DNA from 3 places in the Bradyrhizobium sp. 179 genome. Region 1 is predicted to be linked to each of the others. Evidence: predicted binding sites of a transcription regulator. Region 1 holds the regulator's gene; each other region holds the start of a gene.
What was found. The regulator PhoB, encoded in region 1, activates phosphate uptake and scavenging genes when phosphate is short. The targets are predictions, from matches to a motif close to TGTCATNNANCTGTCAT.
Positions count from the first base shown of each region.

Region 2: the regulator PhoB is predicted to act here: its motif matches at 1,714-1,730, upstream of phnC (phosphonate ABC transporter ATP-binding protein).
Region 3: the regulator PhoB is predicted to act here: its motif matches at 1,303-1,319, upstream of ugpB (sn-glycerol-3-phosphate ABC transporter substrate-binding protein UgpB).

Region 1 covers NZ_JADPJR010000160.1:68,535-71,794, forward strand. The annotation lists gene pstB (phosphate ABC transporter ATP-binding protein PstB) at 1-788, shown strand, start outside; gene phoU (phosphate signaling complex protein PhoU) at 800-1,516, shown strand; gene phoB (phosphate regulon transcriptional regulator PhoB) at 1,531-2,238, shown strand; gene IVB12_RS36840 (GcrA family cell cycle regulator) at 2,490-3,002, opposite strand.
Region 2 covers NZ_JADPJR010000104.1:132,361-135,620, forward strand. The annotation lists gene IVB12_RS24550 (alpha-D-ribose 1-methylphosphonate 5-triphosphate diphosphatase) at 1-984, opposite strand, end outside; gene IVB12_RS24555 (chloramphenicol acetyltransferase) at 981-1,652, opposite strand; gene phnC (phosphonate ABC transporter ATP-binding protein) at 1,840-2,649, shown strand; gene phnD (phosphonate ABC transporter substrate-binding protein) at 2,711-3,260, shown strand, end outside.
Region 3 covers NZ_JADPJR010000116.1:270,416-273,675, reverse strand. The annotation lists gene ugpB (sn-glycerol-3-phosphate ABC transporter substrate-binding protein UgpB) at 1-1,248, opposite strand, end outside; gene IVB12_RS28005 (CaiB/BaiF CoA-transferase family protein) at 1,556-2,776, opposite strand; gene IVB12_RS28000 (organic hydroperoxide resistance protein) at 2,954-3,260, opposite strand, start outside.

The DNA of each region.
Region 1 (3,260 bases):
CCGTTCATCCCGGCTCACAGCCGCTACCCGAGGCGCCTGCCAAGGTGACCGCGCGCAACCTCAATTTCTACTACGGTGAGCACCACGCGCTGAAGAACATCAATCTGGCCCTCGGCACCAACCGCGTCACGGCCTTCATCGGCCCGTCGGGCTGCGGCAAGTCGACCCTGCTGCGCATCTTCAACCGGATGTACGATCTCTATCCAGGCCAGCGCGCCACCGGCCAGCTGTTGCTCGACCAGACCAACATCCTTGATCCCAAGCTGGACCTCAACCTGCTGCGCGCCCGGGTCGGCATGGTGTTCCAGAAACCGACGCCGTTCCCGATGACGATCTACGAGAACATCGCCTTCGGCATCCGCCTCTATGAGAAGATCTCGAAGTCCGAGATGGACGACCGCGTCGAGAAGGCGCTGCGCGGCGGCGCGCTGTGGAACGAGGTCAAGGACAAGCTCAACGCGTCCGGCCTGTCGCTCTCCGGCGGCCAGCAGCAGCGCCTCTGCATTGCCCGCACGGTCGCGGTACGGCCCGAAGTGATCTTGTTCGATGAGCCCTGCTCGGCGCTCGACCCGATCTCGACCGCCAAGGTCGAGGAGCTGATCCAGGAATTGTCCGAGAACTACACGATCGCGATCGTCACCCACAATATGCAGCAGGCGGCGCGCGTCTCTGATAAAACCGCCTTCATGTATCTCGGCGAGCTGATCGAGTTCGATGACACCAGCAAGATCTTCACGTCGCCGAGCGATCGGCGTACGCAGGATTACATCACCGGCCGGTTCGGCTGAGGAGACGGGACATGGGTACTGAACATACCGCAAAGGCCTTCGATACCGACCTCCAGGAGCTCACTCGCCTCGTCGCCGAGATGGGCGGCATCGCCGAGCGCATGATCGTCGATTCCGTCGACGCGCTGATCCGCCGCGACGTCGCGCTCGGCCAGCGCGTCGTCACCACCGATGCCGAGCTCGACGCGCTTCAGAAGCGCATCGAGGAGCGCGCCGTGCTCACCATCGCCCGCCGCCAGCCGATGGCGGTGGATTTGCGCGAGATCGTCGGCGCCATGCGCGTTGCCACCGATCTTGAGCGCATCGGCGACCTCGCCAAGAACATGGGCAAGCGCGTTGCGGCGCTGGAGACAGACTTCCATCCGCTGAAACTGTTCCGCGGCCTGGAGCACATGACCGACCTCGTGCAGCAGCAGGTCAAGTCGGTGCTTGATGCCTATGCCGCGCACGATTTGCCGGCGGCGATGGCAGTGTGGAAGGGCGACGAGGAAGTGGACGCCATCTGCACCTCTCTGTTTCGCGAGCTCCTCACTTATATGATGGAGGATCCGCGCAACATCTCGTTCTGCATCCATCTGATGTTCTGCGCCAAGAACATCGAGCGGATCGGTGATCACGCCACCAACATCGCCGAGACCGTGTTCTACATGATCGAGGGGCAGGCGATCACCGACAAGCGGCCGAAGGGCGACATGACGACCTTCGCCACGACGGTACCGAATACCTAGGGAGCGACGACAACATGGGCGCACGCATTATGGTGGTTGAGGACGAGGAAGCTCTCACCGAGCTTCTGCGTTACAACCTCGAAGGCGACGGCTATGACGTGGAGACGGTGATGCGCGGCGACGACGCCGACACCCGCCTTAAGGAACACATCCCCGATCTGATCGTGCTCGACTGGATGCTGCCGGGACTGTCCGGCATCGAGCTGTGCCGGCGGCTGCGCACCCGTCCCGAGACCAAGCAGCTCCCGATCATCATGCTGACCGCGCGCGGCGAGGAGAGCGAGCGGGTGCGGGGTCTTGCGACCGGCGCCGACGACTACATCGTCAAGCCGTTCTCGGTGCCGGAGCTGCTCGCGCGCGTGAAGGGCCTTCTGCGGCGCGCAAGCCCCGAGCGGCTCGCCACCGTGCTCGCCTATGGCGACATCGAGCTCGATCGCGACAAGCGCCGCGTCGCGCGTTCGGGCCGGCCGATCGATCTCGGCCCGACCGAATATCGCCTGCTGGAGTTTTTCCTGGAGCATCCCGGTCGCGTGTTCTCGCGCGAGCAGCTGCTCGACAGCGTCTGGGGCCGCGACATCTACATCGACGAGCGCACCGTCGACGTCCATATCGGCCGCCTGCGCAAGCTGCTCAATCTCGGCCGCGAGCAGGACCCGATCCGTACCGTCCGCGGCGCGGGTTATGCGCTGGATGATCGGTTTGCAAAGGCGGAGCAGACGTAGGCCCAGCTGCGTCAACAATCTCGGCCGTCGTCCCGGACAAGCGTAGCTCCGGCAACGCGCAGCGTTGTCCGGAGCGAAGCGCCGATCCGGGACCCGGGCCCATTGTTGCGCGAAAAAGGTAACTCCGAGGCCCCGTAACCACGGCTTGCGGTGGCTATCGGTCCCGGATCGGCGCTACGCTTGTCCGGGACGACATCGGGTTTGTTGCGCCGTCACCGCGTGACGGCTGCCGGCTCGATCTCAGGAAATAATCACCGCGTGCTCGGCTTCGGTGCCGCCCGCCGGCGATCCGCTGCCGGCTGATAGGCGACGCGCGAGTGCTGGGCGCAGTAGGGCAGGCCTGACAGCGCCTTGCCGCCACAGAAGAAGAAGTCCGGGCTGGAGGGATCGCCGACCGGCCAGTGGCACGTCGCCTCGTTCAATTCCAGCAGCGACAGCCGCTGGCTCATCGGCACCACGTTGTCGTAGGTGACCGGTTCGGCCTCCACCTCGACCTCGAAGGCCTGCGCCAGCGCGGTGTTGCCGCGCGAGATCGGCCGGGTCACCCGCATCATATGCTGCGCGGGCCGCGCCTTGCGCGGCCGCGGCGCTGCCGATGAAGGGCTCTTGGCGCGGCCCGACAGGCCAAGCCTGTGCACTTTGCCGATCACGGCATTGCGGGTCACATTGCCGAGCTCGGCCGCGATCTGGCTGGCCGAAAGTCCGGCCTCCCAGAGCTTCTTCAGCTGCTCGACGCGATCATCGGACCAGGTCAAAACCGTCATTGCACCCTTTCCCTCGTTGCGCGCCGCCATCCTGGGGCCTCACAGCGAATGCTTAAGCCTTGAAAAACCCGTGCCGTCAGAATCCCTTAAGGCTCGCCGGGCGCGTGACTGACGCCCGAACGTTTACGCCGGTACATGAGGACTCTTGGGATCAGAACCGCTGCACGAGATGTCGTATCTGACAGTCCAAACGCTACAATATGGCGTGACTCCCGCGCAAGAGTCCGCCGACTCGCTTCCACATGTTCCGTGGTGAAA
Region 2 (3,260 bases), on a different contig from region 1:
GACCAAATCCCAGGCCTGCTCCAGCGGCAGCACGCGGTCGGCGGCGAGCCGGAATGCGGCCAGCAGCTGCGCCGGATAGTAATAGTCCGAGGCCAGCACCGAGCAGAGACCCTTGGCGACCATGTCCGACGCTCTGGTCCAGCCGGTGTGACTGCCGCCGCGCACGACGTTCGGGGCGCCATAAACGATGGCGTCGCCGTGGCTTGCTGCCGCCCGCGCTGTCTCCTCGTTGATCGGAAACTCGGCGATCATCGCACCGAGATCGCGAAACTCCTGGCGCATCGCCGGCGTCGCATCGTCATGCGAAAGCATCCGCACCCCGGCGGCGCGGGCCGCCGCCGCGAGCCGCGAGAGCGACGCCGGAACGTCGGCGGCGCGCGCCACCACACGTTCGACCAGCCGGTCAAATTCCTCGCTCGACAGCCCGGTGCGCTCCACCATGCGGTTGCGCTTGCGCGGCTTGGCCATATCGGCAAGCGTGCCGTCCATGTGGTCGTTGAAGGCGAACAGGTCGACGCGGCCTTCCGCGAGCCACTGGCTGATCTCGGTCTCGGCATCGAGATTGTAGGTCTCGTGCCGCAGATGGAAGCGGGTGTCGGCGGCGAATTGCGGACGCTGCCGCTCGATCGCCTCCATCAAGCCGCGCGCATTGCCAGCGCTGCGCAGGCCAGGCTCCCACGAACAGGTCGTGGCGTGGAACACCGTGGTGATGCCGTTGCTGATCGCCTGACGATCACTGTCGGCGAGCGCGACGTCGATCGGGAAATCGACGCCGGCGCGCGGCATCATCTGGCGCTCGAAGGCATCGCCATGCAGATCGACGATGCCTGGCAGCACCAGCAGGTCGCGCGCATCAATCGCGAGCCGCGCGCGGCCGCGAGGGACATCGACCAACGCAATGTCCGTTCCGGACACGAGAAGTGAGGTTTCGACGAGCTCGGCGCCGATCAGGGCCCGGCCGCCTTCAAGGAAAATGTCTGTCACGCGACCGCGCTTGGTTTGCTGGCAGGAGGACCGGTGAAAGAGCTCGCCCGTGCTTCGTATGTCGCGAGGAAATCTTCAATCCCGAGCTTGCGGAAATCGGGCAGCGCTTCACGCAATTTGTCGTGATCCCAGTCCCACCAGGCGAGCTTGGCGAGCCGGCCGGCGATCTGCTCCGAGAACCGCCGCCGCACGATGCGCGCCGGATTGCCGGCGACGATGGTGTAGGCCGGCACGTCCTTGGTCACGATAGCGCCCGCCGCGATCACCGCGCCGGTGCCGATATTGCGGCCGGGCAGCACGATCGCGCCGTGGCCGATCCAGACATCGTGACCGATATGGACGTGATGTTGACGGCGCCAGTCGAAGAACTCGGTGTCGTCGCTCTCGCCTTCGAAATAGGCGCTTGAACGGTAGGTGAAATGCGCCTGGGTCGCACGATGCATCGGATGATTGCCGGGATTGATCCGCGTCATTGCCGCGATCGAGCAGAACTTTCCGATGGTGGTGTAGGTGATCTGGGCATCGTTGACGACATAGGAGTAATCGCCCATCGCCACGTCATGCAGTACGGTGCGCGCGCCGACCTCGGTGTAGGCGCCGAGCCTGGCCTCGTGCAGCTTGGCCGAGGGATCAATGGTCGGCTGAATCGAAAGAGCTCTGGCGGCCATGTTGCATCCGAAGCGCGAGGGTGGGGCATTTTTCTTGGAGCGGCTTGATGACAATGCTTTGATGACAACGTCATGACGTGGCGATGACAGGGGATGACGTGTGTTGGATCGCCGCACCGCAACGCGGATGTCACACAAGTGTTAAGCGCCAGCGTTAGCGGTGGGTTCAGTTAATCTGGAGCCCTGCATGCTGGTGGTGGAAGGTCTGACGTGTCGCTTCGGCGCAAAGGCCGCGGTGGACAACGCTTCGTTTCAAGTTTCCCCGGGCGGCTTCGTCGGTGTGATCGGACGCTCCGGCGCCGGCAAGTCGACCCTGCTGCGGACCATCAACCGCCTGGCGACGCCGACCGCGGGCCGCATCCTGTTCGATGGCACCGATGTCACCGCGCTGCGCGGCAAGGAGCTGCGGCAATGGCGGGCGCGCTCGGCGATGATCTTCCAGCAGTTCAATCTGGTCGGCCGGCTCGATGTCCTCACCAACGTCCTGATGGGACGCCTCGCAACGATGCCCGCCTGGCGCTCGCTGTCGCAGCTCTGGCCCGAGCAGGACAAGGCGCTGGCGATGTCCGCGCTGGAGCAGTTCGACATCGCTGCGCTCGCCGCCCAGCGCGCCGACCAGCTCTCCGGCGGACAGCAGCAGCGCGTGGCGATTGCCCGCGCCCTGGTGCAGCAGCCCGACATCATCCTCGCCGACGAACCGATTGCCTCGCTCGATCCGCGCAACACCAAGATCGTGATGGATGCGCTGCTGCGCATCAACAAGCATTTCGGCATCACCGTGCTCTGCAATCTGCATTCGCTCGATCTGGCGCGCAGCTATTGCGACCGCCTGATCGGCATGGCGCAGGGCCGCGTGGTGTTCGATGGCGCGCCGGCCGCGCTGACCGATCACGTGGCGCGCGAGCTCTACGATCTCGAGGCTGCCGACGTCATGGGCGGCATGCCCATCCCGGCGCCCGAGGGCGTCCCGGCGCTTGGAACGGCGGCTGCCGCCTGAGCCTCGCCCGATTAGTTCAAGTCTTTTGCGTCAACCGACCCCAACCGACGAAGAGGGTATCATGATCACTCGCAGATTAATCCTTGCCGGCGCCGCCGCGCTCGCGCTTGCCACCTCCGCCTCGGCGGACGACTGGAAAGCCAAATATCCCGAGCTGACCTTCGCGGTCATTCCAGCGGAAAACGCTTCGGGTGTCACTGAGCGCTGGGCGCCGTTCATGAGCTATCTCTCCAAGGAATTGGGCGTGAAGGTCACGCTGCGCATCGCCAACGACTACGCCGCGGTGATCGAGGGCCAGCGCGCCGGCAACATCCATATCGCGAGCTATGGCTCGGCCTCGTTCGCCCGCGCCCGTCTGACCGGCGTCAAGACCGATGCCTTCGCCAACGACATCAACGCCGACGGCTCGACCGGCTATTATTCCGTGTTTTTCGTCAAGGCGAGCAGCCCCTACAAGAAGGTCGATGACCTCAAGGGCAAGAACCTCGGCCTCGTCGACCCGAACTCGACCTCGGGCAACAACGTGCCGCGCTTCGAGCTGGACAAGATGGGCATCGCCGACGCCGACACCTATTTCGGCAAGGTCGTCTTCACCGGCAGCCACGAGAACG
Region 3 (3,260 bases), on a different contig from region 1:
CTGCTTGGCGGTCTTCTTGCCGGCGAGCGCCTGCTCGATCTCTTCCGACCAGACGTCACGGAGCTGCACCATGTTGCCAAGGCGCAGGCCGCGGGAATTCTCGGTCGGCTCCTTGTTGGTCAGCTCGAGCAGCGGGGTCTCGAGATAGGGCTGATCCTTGTAGAAGCCTTCCGCCTTGGCCTTCTCATAGGCCGCTTTGGTGATCGGCAGATAGCCGGAGGCCTTGTGGATATAGACCTGGCGGTCGGTGTCGGAGAGGAAGCCCAGGAACTTCGCGACGCCCTTGTACTCGTCGGCCGACTTGCCGCCCATCACCCAGAGCGAGGCGCCGCCGATGATCGAATTTTGCGGTGCGCCCTTCACGTCGGGATAATAGGGCATCGGCACGGCGGTGAAGGCGAACTTGGCCTGCGCCTTGACGTTGCCGAAGAACGCCGAGGAGGTCAGATAGAGCGGGCATTCACCCGACGTGAAGCGGCCTTCGCCGGTGTTGGTGCGGCCGGCATAATCGTAAGTCTTGTCCTTCTGGAGCTCGACCAGCTTCTCGAGGTGCTTGACCTGAAGCGGGCCGTTGAATTCAAGCACGGTGTCGAAGCCGTCGAGGCCATTGGCCTTGGTCGATAGCGGCACGTTGTGCCAGGCGGAGAGCTGTTCGAGATTGACCCAGGTGACCCAGGAATTGGAGAAGCCGCAGGTGGGGTGGCCGTTGTCGTGCAGCTTCTTGGCGGCGTCGAACACTTCAGGCCAGGTCTTCGGGATTGCGACGTTCGCCTTCTTCAGCTCGTCGAGGTTGACCCACATCACCGTCGACGACGAGTTGAACGGGAAGGACAGCATCTCGCCCTTCGAGGTCGAGTAATAGCCGGTGATCGCGGGCAGGTAGGCCTTGGGATCGAACTTCTCGCCGGTCTCGGCCATCAGCTTGTAGACCGGCTTCACCGCGCCGGTCGCCGCCATCATGGTGGCGGTGCCGACCTCGAACACCTGCATGATGTGCGGCGCATTGCCGGCGCGGAAGGCCGCGATGCCTGCGTTCATCGTGTCGGGGTAGTTGCCCTTGTAGGTCGGGATCACCTTGTAGTCGCTCTGCGACGCGTTGAAGTCGGTGGCGAGCTTGACGATGACGTCGTTGTTGGCGCCGGTCATCGCGTGCCACCACTGGATCTCGGTCACGGCCAGGGCCGGCGAGGCCATCATGCCAACCGTGGCCGCGACAGCCGCAGCCGCACCAAAATGTCGAAGAGCCATCAAGAAAACCTCCCTTGCCCGTCAATAAAGAAGCGCTTGCGCTAGCAGTGCCATATGACGTTCACATGACTGTGTAAGCGGCCGAAACGAAAGCGGCAAGCGCTGGAAAAGGGAAGCCGGAAAATAGGCGAAGGCGTGCGGGAGACCGCGCCGTGCGTTCGCGCTGCACACGCGTGCTCGCGCCGCAGTGCGGCATTGGATGACGTGAGTTGTCTATCAGGCGGCGGTCTCGAACACCTCTCCCGCTTGCAAGCGGGGAGGGTGCGCACCGCCGTTGCGGCAACGCTGAGGTCTATTTCACGAGGCCTCAGCGCTTGCGCTCGGGGCCGCAGACCACGCCCTTTTCGACCATCGCGTCGATCTCCGCCCTGGAGTAGCCGAACTCGCCCAGCACCTCCGCCGCGTGCTGGCTGAATTTCGGCGGCAGGCGGCGCAGGCTCGGCTTGCTGCGGTCGAGCCGGATCGGCGAGGCGACGCCCTTGTACCAATCCTTCTCGATGATATCGCCGCGCGCGATCGTGTGGGGATTCGTGAGTGCCTGGTCGATTTTCTGCACCGGGCCAGCGGGCAGGCCCGCCGCGAGCAGGCGGTTGCACAGCGGTTCGGCCTCGTGCTGGCTGAACACCGCGGCGAGCTCGGCGCGCAGCGCCTCGCGATTGGCGATGCGGTCCTTGTTGCGGGCAAAGCGCGGATCGGTGCCGAGCTCGGGCTTGCCGATCTCCTTGGCGAGCTTGCGGAAAGTGCCGTCATTGCCGACGCCGATGAAGATGTTGTCGGTTTTCGTCGGGAAGATCGCGTAAGGCACGAGGTTGGGATGCTCGTTGCCGGTGAGCGCAGGTGGCTTGCCATGCATGAAATAATTGGCGGTGTGCGGATGCATGATGGCAAGGCCGGTCTCGTACAGCGTCGTCTCCAGGAACTGGCCCTTGCCGGAGCGCTGGCGCTCCGATAGCGCCATCAGGATGCCGATCGCCGCGTACAGGCCAGTGGTGATGTCGACCAGCGGCACGCCGATCCGCATCGGGCCGCTCTCCGGAGAGCCGGTCGCCGCGATCATGCCGGTCATGGCCTGGATGATGGCGTCATAGCCGGGATTGCCGCCGCGCGGACCGTCGGCGCCGAAGCCGCAGATCCGGCAGTGCACGAGGCGCGGGAATTCTGCGCGCAGCACCTCGTTGCCGATGCCCCATTTCTCCAATGTGCCCGGCTTGAAGTTCTCGATCAGGACGTCGGCCGTCTCCAGCATCTTCAGCAGCACGGCGCGGCCCCCTTCGGAGGCGAGGTCGAGGCCGATCGAGCGCTTGTTGCGGTTGATGCCGACGAAATAGGCCGCATCCTCCTCATGGAAGGGAGGGCCCCATTCGCGCACCTCGTCGCCCGCCGGCGGCTCGACCTTGATCACGTCGGCGCCGTGGTCGGCGAGGATCTGGGTGCAGTAGGGACCGCCGAGCACGCGCGTGAGATCGATGACGCGCAATCCACTCATGGCACCCAGACCGGCTTCAGAACCCGCGGCTTCAGAATTCATGCCTTCGCTTCCCCTGTGTCGATGCTTGATCACAGGCCTAGCGAGGTTCGTGCATCCCAGCAATGGCTCCGCCCGTGGGGCCGTATGCGCCGCCGCAGCGCAATCCCGCGGAACGGCAAACCAATGGAAAGCAGCCAGCCCGAGGGGGATCTCGGGCCAGCCAATCCGCAATTGCGGTCAGACGACCGTCAGGCGAACGTCGACATTGCCGCGCGTGGCGTTGGAGTACGGGCACACCTGGTGCGCCTTCTCGACCAGCGCCTCAGCCTCGGCGCGAGCCAGGCCCGGCAGCGAGACGGCGAGATCAATGTCGAGACCAAAACCGCCCTCGGAGCGCGGGCCGATGCCGACAATCGAGGTGACGGACGCGTCATTGGGAACCTTGGGGCCGCCCTGCGACGCCACGAACTTCATCGCGCCGATGAAGCAGGCGGCATAGCCCGCCGCAAACAGCTGCTCGGGGTTGTTGCCGGCGCCGCCTCCG